One region of the Serratia sp. AR11 genome, then DNA from elsewhere that is predicted to be linked to it. Evidence: predicted binding sites of a transcription regulator. Region 1 holds the regulator's gene; each other region holds the start of a gene.
The links. The regulator CRP, encoded in region 1, controls carbon source genes, mostly activating them, when cyclic AMP is high. The targets are predictions, from matches to a motif close to ATGTGANNNNNNTCACAT.

Region 1 (4,164 bases):
GTTGACGGTGCAGGACGTGATTAACGCGTAATGCGTTGCATTGATGACAAGGGCGCCAGACGGCGCCCTTATTGATCGCGCAGTTTGCGTTTCAGCCAGATGCCGTGGTGTGGGCGTTGGCTCCAGGCCAATGACGAGATGGTATGCATCACGCTCAAGTGTGAAAGAATACGCCGCAGGTGGCGCTCCATTTCGGTCACCGGCATATCTGGGTGCAAATCCGGCGGCTGCATAATGCTGTTGCCACTGCTCGGCCCGTCGTACTCCAGCCGTTGCTGGCAGCTCTGCAGCGCGATCTCGCAAGATTGCAGATACTCCTCCGCCAGTTTTGGCGTCAGCATATAGTGCTCGCGCGCCAGGATAGTCATCGCATTCAGATGCTCGACAATAAACTGGCTGTGCGTCACCCACAGGCGCATATCCGCCAGATAGTTCGATTCAAACCCCGGTTCCTGCATCGCCTGATTCAGTGAGGTGAATAACGCGTTGTGCGCCTGATTGACCTGCATGCGTGCGTAGGCCAGTGCAGTGGGATCCGGCTCTTGCTCTTCCAGCAACAAACGTAACGCCTGCTGATCGTTCTCCAGCGCCTGATGGGCATTCTTGCGCAGCAGCCCGCTTTGCCACTGTGGCCACAGCCAAATGGTACTGCCGAACACCAGTACGCAGCCAATCAGGGTGTCGATCAGACGCGGTACCAGGAAATTCGTGCCGTTCAGCGCCAGTAATTGCAGGGTATAGACCGCCGTCACCGTAAAACCAATCACCGCCAATCCGTAATTTTTACGTGACACCATATAGGCCAGCAGCGTAATCACCAGCATCACGCTCAGGGTTTCGGCCTCGGGCAGTTGTAATTGCAGCAGACCGGCGGCGATCACCAGCCCGGCCAAAGTACCGAGCGCACGGTGTTGGATGCGCACCCGGGTGGCGTTGTAGCCGTTCTGGCTCACCAGCATGATGGTGAGCAGGATCCAGTAGGGTTTCGGCAGGTTGAAAATCATCCCCAGGCTGCTGCCTGCCGCCAGCGTGACGCCTAATCGTGCCGCATTACGCAGGGCATTGGATTTGAACGACAGATAACTGACCAGCGCCGGCCAAAACGGCAGGCGGTTTTGATTGGCCATCAGGTCACGCCGATAGAGTGGATGCTGAGTACGCAGCAGACGGGCGATGCGACTGAAGTGGTAGTAGCAGAACTGACCCACCGGATTATCCGGGTGCTGTGCCGCTACTTTTTCCAATGCTGCCAGTTCATTGCCCATATTGAAGCGCTGCGAATGCTGGTGATAGAGAATATCGTGCGCCACCGTGCGTAGCCGGCCGGCAATCACCTGTGCGTTGCGGCGGATAATCGCTTCGGCCTGGCTCTGTTCCACCAGCTTTTGTACTTCTTCCGGCAGGTGCAGGCTGACGGTGATGTGTTCCTGCAAATCCAGCGCGACCTGAAAGGTTCGTTGCAGACGTTTTTGCTCGAGGTTACTGGCGTGCGGCAGAAAGTTTAGCTGCTGATACAGCAGAGTAATCAGATCCATCACCTTTTGCTGACGAACCAACAACGGCGGTAACGCGGTCTGTGGATCGGTATGCTGGGTCAGCAGTGAGTATTTGGCCTCGAAGTAGTCCGCCAACTCCAGATAGAGCTGATTGAGCGACTCGCGCATCGGCTGCTCTTTCCACAGTTTGAACCAGAACCAGGTGAACAGCCCGTACCAGGCGGTGCCGACCACATATAACAGCGGCGCATGCCAAAGCGGTACTGAACCGGCCATGCTGAGGGAGAAGATGGCGGCAACCAGCGCAGCGGGCAGCAGACGGGCGTGTAACGGGCTGATTTCACCGCTGACGCCGAGCAGCAGCGCCAGGCCGAGCATCAGTATCGGCAGCGGCAACTGCCATAACAGGGCTTGCTGCAGTAACAAACTGCTGAGTGCGAACAGTGAACCGCCGACGATCAGGCGTTTGAAAAAACGTTTGTGAGGCGTGTCCAGCCCGGCGATGTTACAGCAGGCGGGAACCAGGGAAAATAGCAGGCCATATTGCAGTTGGCCTATCAGCAAGCCAAACAGTACCGGCAGGCAAAGCACCAGCGTTTGCCGCAGTGCGTAATTAACTTCCGGGTGGTAGATCAGTCGGCGCCACATGATGACTCGGGGCATAAAAAAACGGCGCGAATCATCGCGCCGTTTTTTCAGTGATTAACGCGTGCCGTAAACGACAATAGTTTTGCCGTGGGCGGAGATCAGGTTTTGATCTTCCAGCATTTTCAGAATACGACCCACGGTTTCACGTGAGCAACCGACGATCTGGCCAATTTCCTGGCGGGTAATTTTAATCTGCATACCATCCGGGTGGGTCATGGCATCAGGCTGTTTCGCCAGGTTCAGCAGGGTTTGCGCGATGCGGCCCGTAACGTCCAGGAAAGCAAGGTTACCCACTTTCTCAGATGTGATCTGCAGACGGTTTGCCATCTGAGCTGACAGGCGCATCAGGATGTCCGGGTTAACCTGAATCAACTGGCGGAATTTCTTATAGGAAATTTCAGCCACTTCACAGGCGGTTTTCGCCCTAACCCAGGCGCTACGCTCCTGACCTTCTTCAAATAATCCAAGCTCGCCGATGAAATCCCCCTGGTTAAGGTAGGACAGGATCATCTCTTTACCCTCTTCATCCTTAATCAGCACCGCGACGGAGCCTTTGACGATGTAGTAAAGCGTTTCAGCCTTTTCACCTTGGTGAATCAGCGTACTTTTGGATGGATATTTGTGGATATGGCAATGAGACAGGAACCATTCGAGAGTAGGGTCTGTTTGCGGTTTGCCGAGAACCATTCGCTGTTATCCTCTGTTGTTATCGCTGCCTTGTGTCACAGGGGTCAGAGTTCCCTGTAAAACGTGCTGTCGCCGTTCTTTTAATGGTGGCTGTCAGCAGGTTTTGAGGCGTGTCATAAATATACGCTGTCGCCCTAGCATATTAACTTGCCGGGAGAGCTGCAAGCTACATTCTGTTAACATACCGGTAAAGGAGCCTTTCCCTGGGAGTTTCCCTGAAATCAGTGTCCCGGAAAGATTTATTGCGGCTCTGTTTGTAGCACAGAGTGAGGCGGGTGTCTTGTGTTGTCTCGCTTCAGCATGATTAGCATCAGGTTCCGTTGCCAGTTTCTATGCGAAAGCGTAGTCTGATTTTAAGAAATTAACCGGAGTGACCAGTATGCAGGCAAGAGTTAAGTGGGTGGAAGGGTTGACGTTTCTGGGTGAATCCGCGTCTGGCCATCAGGTGCTGATGGACGGCAACGCCGGGGATAAAGCCCCCAGCCCAATGGAAATGGTACTGATGTCGGTGGGAGGTTGCAGCGCGATAGATGTGGTGTCGATCCTGCAAAAAGGACGTAACGATGTGCGCGACTGCGAGGTGAAATTAACCTCCGAGCGGCGTGAGGAGGCGCCACGACTGTTTACCCATATCAACCTGCATTTCATCGTCACCGGTAAAGATTTAAGTGACAAAATTGTCGAGCGCGCGGTGAATCTTTCCGCCGAGAAATACTGTTCGGTGTCATTGATGCTGAGCAAGGCTGCCAGCGTGACCCACAGCTTTGAGATCCGCGCAGTGTCCTGACGGATAAAGGAGCGCGGCTTGTTGCCGCGCTCCGGTAAGCTATTCGATTTTTTTGCCTTCCAGCAGTTGCTGCACCAGCGGCGCCATAATCAACTCCATCGCCAGCCCCATTTTGCCGCCCGGCACCACCAGCGTATTGATATGCGAGATAAAAGAACCCTGCAGCATCGCCAGCAGATAAGGGAAATCGATCTGATCCAGGCCGCGGAAGTGGATCACCACAAAGCTCTCGTCCAGCGAGGGGATCGCCTTGGCGGCGAACGGGTTGGAGGTATCTACCGTCGGCACCCGCTGGAAGTTGATATGGGTGCGGGAAAACTGCGGCGTGATGTAGTTGATGTAGTCTTCCATCGAACGTACCACCGAATCCATCACCGCTTCACGAGAGTGGCCGCGCTCGCCGGTATCGCGGATTAACTTTTGGATCCATTCCAGGTTAACGATAGGCACCACGCCGACCAGCAAATCGACATGCTTGGCCACGTCGTTGTGCTCGGTCACTACGCCGCCGTGCAGCCCTTCATAAAACAGCACGTCGGTCGGTGC
Region 2 (4,164 bases), 970 kb from region 1:
GCGGCGTTCACCCAGCCCACAGCGGGTGGTCAAGCTGTTCCACGAATGCCTGCTGGCGACCCATGGAACAGCGTGATCAATCATGCGGTAGGGTTTATGCCCTGCCAAAAGCCCACGAAAACCATGGTGTAACCTCCTCGCAGGCGATTGAAATACAACCGGTTAACTGAGTGACACAGGGACATGAAAATGAACACGGGAAAAGTAAAGCTCTTCTCTACCGACAGAACCGACGTCTATTGTTTGACGGAGTATTTCGTCCCGGCGATGCAGACCTTCTTGCAGAGCAATAAACAGAAATTTGCGCCTTTTGAGCCATTACGCACTGAGGACTATTATTCCCACGCCAGTATCAGCCAGCGCATTGCCGCATCCTGGCCCGATTATCAGGATAAGAAATGCCTGCTGTTGGTTTTCTCATTAAAGGATTCCGATGAAATTGCAGGAAGCGTCAATTTTACCAACTTTGTCTACGGGGTCTTTCAGGCGGGCTATCTGGGATTCTCTCTTGACCAACAACATGAAGGACGAGGATTGATGTCTGAAGTGTTGGTGACTGCCCTCGATTATGTCCATCAGCAGTATGGCTTACACCGCATTATGGCCAATCACCTGGCGGATAATCAGCGCAGCAAAAATACGCTGGCGAAACTGGGTTTTGTACAAGAAGGCTTTGCGCGGTCTTATTTGAAAATCAACGGAAAATGGCAGGATCATGTACTGAATTCGTATGTTTTTCCGGTGAGCGAGCAGGAGTAAAAATGTTAAACAGCACCCGTCCTGGGTTTATTTGAAGCACGGACTTTTCAGGGGGCGTTGCCTGCTCGAACTGGAAATATACCGCCGTTACCTGTTGCGTAAAGAGGGTATTGCCGAGCAGGCGTTCGGTGCGACTAGCCTTTGAAAGGCAGTTTACTGGTCTTTCTTCTTGCCAAAAATCTTGATCAGCACGCCGACCAGGATGCCGATGGCGATGCCGGTGAAAATCCAACTGACGATACCCATTTCCCATCTCCCGCTATTACTTTGATCGAATTATATAATCATTCGACGTGGAAAGCGCCTTCGATCATCTGCTGCCGCTGCGGCGCGCTGTAGTCGATCAGCGAGTTTTTGCTGTTGGATTTTGCCAGCGTTACCGCCAGTTCGTCGGCGGTGATCGGCAGGTCGTCCTGCCAGAAACTGGCGATGGCGTTGCGGGTAATAAAGTCGATCAGATAGCGCTCAGGGCTGTCCTGTTGGTCGGGGAACAGGCGGGCGGCAAGTTCGGCCATCAGCGCTCGTTGCTGCGGTTGCTCGCTTTGCGCCAGCAGTTCGAGGAACGGCAACAGCAGGCGGCCGCAGACCTGGCCGTGGTGATAATCACGCAAGGCGCCTATCTCGCCGGCAATGCCGTGGATCACCCCCAGCCCGGCGGCGCTCAGCGTCAGCCCGCCAAGGTAGGAGGCCTGCAAAATATGCTCGCGAGCCTGGGCACTGCGGTTGAGTGCCGGCCAGGCGAGCAGGAAATGGCGAATGCCGGTCAGCGACATTTCACGCGTCATGGCGTTGGCGGTTTTGGACAAATAGGCTTCGAACAAATGGATGAAGGCGTCGATGGCGCAGTAGGCCAGCACCTTGTCCGGCGCACCCTCCAGCAGTTGCGGGTCCAGAATGGCGGTATGTGGCACAAAGTTGTTATGGCGCAGCGAGGCTTTCACCTTGCTCAATTGAGTGTCGGTGATCACCGCATTTTGCGTGACTTCGCTGCCGGTACCGGCGGTAGTTGGAATGGCGATCAGCGGCAGCGTGGCTCCGCTGATTTTGGTATCGCCGATCTTTTCCATATAGCGCAGAGTCGGCAGCGGGTGCTCCACCAGGGCAGCGAAAGCCTTGGCGGCATCCAGCACGCTGCCACCGCCGATGGCGACGACACGCTGGGCTTTTCCGCGCCAGCGTGCCACCCAGGCGTCTATCTCCTGCGGTGAGGCCTCGTGGCTGACGATCTCAGTGCCGATCAGCAGCGGCGTCAGCGCATCGGCCAGAGAAGAGTACACCGCGCCATTGAGGAATGAACGACAGCTAAACAGCAGCGTTGGCTGCGGTTCAGCGGTCAGTAGCGGGATCAGTTGGCTGATACTGCCGTGGCCGAACCAGGTATGGCGGTTGGCTATCGTCAGGCTGGTAGTCATGGTCTCTCCTTGGCGCGCGAAAACCCCAGCATAATCCAGCCTCTGTGGCTGAACCACTGCTTTTCACCGCCTGAAAGGCATTCCATTAATATATTAATCCTGAGTCGCTGAGTCAGACGGTAATAACCGGGCGAAGGTGTGATTTGTTTAACATGTAAACAATTGCGCTGTTGCATTTGGCGCTATTGAGTGTTTTCTATAACAAGTAGGCCACGGCGCAGCCGAAATAAAGTGATTGTTAATTTATTAATGATGGCGAGGCGAAGATGAATATTCAGGTCGAAAGATTATCAGCAGTGATCGATGCGGTAGCGACCCCGCGCTTCTATCCCAGCCTGCTGGCCTGGCTGGAAGGTTTCTTCGCCTTTGATAATGCCATTGTTTACGCCTTCGAACGCGGCCAGGCGCCACGCTGTCTGATCAAAACCGAGAAAGAAAACAGTGACGCGGTCAATCAACTCTACCAGCAGGGCGCTTACCTGCAGGATCCGTTTTATCAGGCGCTGAACGGCGGGGGATGCGGCGAGGTATTGACCCTGCGCCAACTGGCCCCCTGTGGTTTTTATCATACGGATTATTACCGTAATTTTTATCGCAAGACCGGCTGGCATGACGAAGCCGGTGTGCTGCTGCCGCTGACGACGGAGCGCGGGCTGGGGGTGTTTTTTGGTTCGGCGCGCCAGTCGGTGGGAGTACGTTCCCCGCAACTGGCGGACCTGCGTGATGCATTGGCGCTGTTGAAAAGCGTCGCTCGCCTGCATGGCGAAGTGCGGGTTGCGCCTGCCACGCCAGATCGGGTAACGGACAGTGCCGTACAGGCACGCTACCTGCTGACGCCACGCGAGCGCGAGATTGTGGATCTGATCCTCGACGGCTGCGGCTCGCAGCAGATCGCCGACCGGCTGTTTATCAGCCTGGGCACGGTAAAAAACCACCGCAAAAACATCTACAGCAAGCTGGATATTGGTTCGCAGGCCGAACTGTTCAGCCTGCTGCTGGCCACGCCGCTGCGTCGCAGCGCCTGAGTGTTAATTATTTGTTGCGAATGTCCCTAAGGGGACATGGTGGCCGCCCGGCCGCTTGCCGATAATCCGATGACAGAGCAGGGCATCGGGAGTGCGGCAGTGAATAATAATATCGAATCCTTAACCTATTACGCGGCAACCAAAAAGTACGATCTGCGCTTCCCGACGCTGGAAGAAGATCTGGACGTTGACGTGGTGATCATCGGCGGTGGCTTCTCCGGCATCAACACTGCGCTGGAGCTGGCGGAACGGGGCATCACCAATATCGCTATTCTGGAAGGCCGCCATTTGGGCTACGGCGGCACCGGACGCAACGGCGGGCAGGTGATGGCCGGCATCGGCCACGATCTGGAGAAGATCAAACGTCACGTCGGCCCGGCCGGGTTGGAAACCATCTTCAAAATCAGCAATCTCGGCGCCGGGATCATTTGCGAACGCATCAAAAAATACCAAATCGATGCCGATTTCTGCTTTGGCTACGGCTACCTCGGCAGCAATGCGCGTCAGGAGAAAACCCTGCGCAGTTGGTTGAAGGAGTTTAAGGCGGTCTCGCCGGATGAAGAGATCGAGCTCTATACCGGCGCCGAGGTGAAGCAGGTGGTGGGATCGGACGCTTACACCTGCGCATTGAAACACATGGGCGGCGGCCACGTACATTCGCTCAATCTGCTACTGGGCGAGGCCCAGGCGTTGAGTGGCTACGGCGTGAAAATCTTCGAAAACAGCAGTGTGATTGACGTGGAGTATGGCCAGCGCATAAAAGTGCGTACCGCCATGGGGTCAGTGCGTGCCAACAAAATGCTGTGGGCATGCAACGGTTTTCTCAACGGCATGGAGCCGTTCATCTACAACAAAACCATTAATACCTATGCTTTCCAACTGGCGACCGAACCGCTGTCTGACGAGCTGATCCGCCAGATCAGCCCGATCCGCGGGGCCTACAGCGATATCCGCCCGGTGATTGATTA
Region 3 (4,164 bases), 2.5 Mb from region 1:
CCTGGATCGATCTGCGCCCGTTGGGCATTGACGACCAACAGTTACAGCAGGTGCTGATCGAGCGTGAGAAGGTCGCCATTATGCCGGGGTTCACCTACGGCGAAGAAGGCCGTGGCTTCCTGCGGCTGAACGTCGGTTGTCCGCGCAGCAAGGTAGAGGCCGGTATGGATAAGCTGATTAACGGAATGAAATTTGTGTTGGACGAGGTTTAATCCACAGAGGCAGGCGAAAGCCTGCCTTTCCAGATGCTTACAACGCCACCTGCGGAATATCGTCCAGACGGTAATTAACGCCTAATCCTCGCTCATTGGCCAGCCGCACGTCGTTATCTGCCCCCGCCGACGCCCCGTCAATGCGATAGACCGCCTGGCACTGAGCAATCAGCCGATGAGCCACCGGGTAGAGATACTCCTCGCAAATGGCATCGCCATGTTGGGTTGAACCGGCCGCCGCCGCCAGCGGTAACGCCAGCCATTCGCCAATTACCGGGACATGACCGCGCTGGTAGACCTCCAGCGCCGCCTGCTCCAACCGCTGTAAATTAGCAGCAATCCGCTGCGCGTCGCCATCGGTACCGCTCCGATAAGGGCCGGCAATCAAAATCAGTTGAGCTTTCATAACACATTCCTCAGGGTGTGATTCAGGGCGACAAACTGCAACAGCATGATGGTTTTGGCATCGACGATGGTCCCCTGCGCAATAGCGCTCAAGGCCTCTGTCAGTGGCAGTTCAATCACCTCCAGGTCTTCGCCTTCCGCTTCCACCCCGCCGCCATCACTGACCCGGTCGGCGGCATGGTATTCACCGACAAAGAAATGCAACTTCTCGGTGACGGAGCCTGGGCTCATATAGGCCTCAAACACCTTTTGCACGTTCTGCACGATATAGCCGGTTTCTTCTTCCGCTTCGGCGCGGATACGCTCTTCCGGCGAAGCATTGTCCAACAGACCGGCGGCAGCCTCGATCAGCATGCCGTCGTGGCCGTTGACGAACACCGGGAAGCGAAACTGACGCGTCAGCACTACCGTCTGCGCCTGCCGGTTAAACAGCAAAATGGTCGCGCCGTCACCGCGATCGTAGGTTTCGCGACTTTGCCGCTGCCATACGCCATCGCGGCGTAAAAAATCAAAGGTGGTTTTTTTCAGCAGATACCAGTCATCGGACAACACCCGGGTTTCGATAATGCGAACCCGTTCTTTGGTGGTTATCATGTTGGTCAACTCCAGGGTCAGGAAAGGAAATTGATACTATCGTGCAGTTTCGTGTATGATCAAGGCATTTCGTGCAGTGGAAATTTAACGGGAAAACACCATGCTCACCAGCCAACGTAAAAAAATCATTCTGGAAAAACTGGCCGAGGACGGACAGGTTGTGGCCAAACAGCTCAGTGAGATGTTCGGGTTATCCGAGGATACTCTGCGGCGTGACTTGCGTGAGCTGGACAGCGAAGGACTGTTGCAACGGGTACACGGCGGTGCGCTGCCGGTCTCCCCGGCGATTGCCACCTTTGCCGAAAGAAACGGGCAGGAATCCACCGCCAAGCGGGCGATTGCCAAAGCCGCGGCGGCCATGATCGCCCCCGGGCAGGTGGTGATTATTGATGGCGGTACCACCTCCGCAGAACTGGTGAAACACCTGCCACCCACGCTGGAAGCCACCATCGTCACCCACAGCCCCAGCGTGGCGGTCGGCCTGGTTGATCACCCCAAAGTTGAGGTGATCCTGATTGGTGGGCGGTTGTACAAACATTCGATTGTCAGCGTGGGCGCGGCGGCGGTTGAGGCGATGTCGCACATTCGCGCCGATCTCTACTTTATGGGCGTGACCGGCGTACACCCGACCGCCGGCCTGAGCACCGGCGATCTCGAAGAGGCCTATATCAAACGCGCTTTGGCAGCGCGCGCAGCCGAAACCGTAGTGTTGGCCTCTGCCGCCAAGCTGAATGCCGCCTCGCAGTATGCGATTGGCGATCTCAGCCTGGCACAGAGCATTATTGTCGAACGTTCGACCGACGCCACGCTGATTGCCCCGCTGGAACAGGCCGGGTTGACGGTAATCAAAGCCTGAGTGGCCTGCGCAATTAAATGACCTAATAAATACGTGGCTATTAAAACTTCCGCGTATTTATTATGGTTAATCTCCGCACGTCGGATAAAAATGCGAGAACAATCACACTTCATTAAACTTATTTCCTCCTGGCGAGTCACTTTCCCCTTGGCAAATAATTTCATAACAACTCAAATGTAACGTGATGATTATTAATAAATAGTGTTTAAATCCCGGTTATAGCCCCCAAATAAAAACGAGATCTCCCTCTCAAAAACCTCACCCATCATCAGCATATCAAGGTCATTCACGAAAATATTTGTGATTGTTTTGTGATATCGCCTGCAAATTTTAGCGATGCCAAAAATGACAATGAGCTCCACGGAACAGATTGGGAGCAGGCATATGAAAATCGGTGTGGTAATAAGCGGCGGCGACGTCACCGGTATCAATAACTTTATATTCCAGGTCGCGAGACTGACGCAGGCAGATATCATTCTGTTTAACGGCGGAATACCCGGATTATTGGCCAATCATCATCAAGCTATCAGTCATCGTGACCTGGTTGATTACGCTATTTCACCAATGCCAATAATGTCTTCCGGCCGCACGGCCAAAAAACTGGTCGCCAATGAATATGAAACCATCAGCAAACAGCTTAAGGCTTTGCACATTGATGTGCTTATTATGGCCGGTGGCGACGGTTCGCTACAGTTTTTAAATACCCTCAGTGAATTTGGCGTTAACTGTTTTGGCGTAGGCATGACCATCGACAATGATGTTTTTGGCAGCCTTTACAGCATTGGTTTTTCCACCGCCTGCGAACAGGTGATCAAAGAGGTTTCCAAACTGCGTAACACCGGGCGCGCCCTGCCCGGACGGGTGTTTATGATTGAACTGCTTGGCGGTTACTGCGGGGAACTGACGCTGCAGGCGGCGATCAAATCCAATGCCGACTTTGCCCTGATCCCGGAATGCCAATATGCCTTAAGCCAACTGGCAGATAAAATAAGCCAGCGACTGGAACAACAAAATAGCGTTATTATTTTATGTTCAGAAGGCTATACCAAAGAATATTCACCGGGTTTTCAGGGTGCCATCGACACCATGATTAAACAGCTTGAGCCAAAAATTGGTGTGCGCATCCGTAAAACCATTATGGGGTATGGCCTGCGCAATGGTGAGCCTACCTGTGAAGAGATTTATCAGGGCACTATTATGGCCAGCGAAGTGGTTCGCTGTATTCACTCCGGCATGAAAAACAAGGCGGTCATTATTAATTCCGCTAACCAACCCATCCCTATTGATTTAATCAGCATGCAAAAACGTTTGGTTGATACCGAAGGACACCATTATAAACTCGCCAGGCAATTAAATATAATCTGAGGAGAGACTCATGCTTAAAATACTGTGCGTATGTGGCTGTGGCCTCGGCTCCAGCTTTGCCATCGAAATGAGCGCAAGAGCGGTGCTGAAAAAATTAGAGATTGAGGCAGATATTGATCACACCACTATCTCTGAGGCCAGCGCCTTTAAATCAGACATTATTCTGACCCAAAAAACCTTCGCCGACATTTTAAATGCCGACGCCAGCGAAGAAGAAAAGAAACGGGTGATTATTCTCCACCGGCTCACCGATAAGGCGGAAATTGAGCAAAAGATTGTGGCCTTTTTGAAAGAGCGCGATATGAAGGAAGCCCACCATGAATAGCCTGATTGACTTTATCGTCAAGGACCTGCTCGGTCAGGCTTCGATCCTGATCGCCTTTATTGCCATGCTGGGGCTGATACTGCAGAAAAAATCCACCGGGAAAGTGGCCGAGGGCACCTTTAAAACCCTGTTGGGCTTTCTGATCATGATGGCGGGCATCAACATTATTGTCGGCGCCCTGACCTATTTGAACAGCATCTTCACCCACGGCTTCGGCATGACCGGCTACATCACCGACGTCGCCGCCATTGCTGGTCTGGCCAACCGCGAACTCGGCTCGGAAGTGGCGATGACGCTGATGGTGATATTCGCGGTGAATATCATTATTGCGCGTATCACCCCGTTCAAATACATCTTCCTGACCGGGCAAGCCTTGCTGTGGATGGCCACCATAGGGGCGGTGATCG

Region 2: a site for CRP is predicted at 2,308-2,325, ahead of ACSOSI_RS02700 (iron-containing alcohol dehydrogenase). Genes of this name have one in related genera too.
Region 3: a site for CRP is predicted at 2,158-2,175, ahead of ACSOSI_RS12225 (6-phosphofructokinase). Genes of this name have one in related genera too.

What each region holds. Positions count from the first base shown of each region.
Region 1 covers NZ_CM150739.1:5,100,506-5,104,669, reverse strand. Annotated here, with positions in the region: gene argD (bifunctional acetylornithine/succinyldiaminopimelate transaminase) at 1-31, shown strand, start outside; gene ACSOSI_RS24155 (YccS/YhfK family putative transporter) at 69-2,144, opposite strand; gene crp (cAMP-activated global transcriptional regulator CRP) at 2,199-2,831, opposite strand; gene ACSOSI_RS24145 (OsmC family protein) at 3,211-3,618, shown strand; gene ACSOSI_RS24140 (phosphoribulokinase) at 3,658-4,164, opposite strand, start outside.
Region 2 covers NZ_CM150739.1:576,204-580,367, forward strand. Annotated here, with positions in the region: gene ACSOSI_RS02690 (LysR family transcriptional regulator) at 1-76, shown strand, start outside; gene ACSOSI_RS02695 (GNAT family N-acetyltransferase) at 190-759, shown strand; gene ACSOSI_RS02700 (iron-containing alcohol dehydrogenase) at 1,044-2,171, opposite strand; gene ACSOSI_RS02705 (helix-turn-helix transcriptional regulator) at 2,438-3,196, shown strand; gene ACSOSI_RS02710 (NAD(P)/FAD-dependent oxidoreductase) at 3,296-4,164, shown strand, end outside.
Region 3 covers NZ_CM150739.1:2,557,935-2,562,098, reverse strand. Annotated here, with positions in the region: gene ACSOSI_RS12245 (MalY/PatB family protein) at 1-212, shown strand, start outside; gene ACSOSI_RS12240 (NUDIX hydrolase) at 250-618, opposite strand; gene ACSOSI_RS12235 (NUDIX domain-containing protein) at 615-1,211, opposite strand; gene ACSOSI_RS12230 (DeoR/GlpR family DNA-binding transcription regulator) at 1,312-2,067, shown strand; gene ACSOSI_RS12225 (6-phosphofructokinase) at 2,452-3,432, shown strand; gene ACSOSI_RS12220 (PTS sugar transporter subunit IIB) at 3,443-3,757, shown strand; gene ACSOSI_RS12215 (PTS sugar transporter subunit IIC) at 3,750-4,164, shown strand, end outside.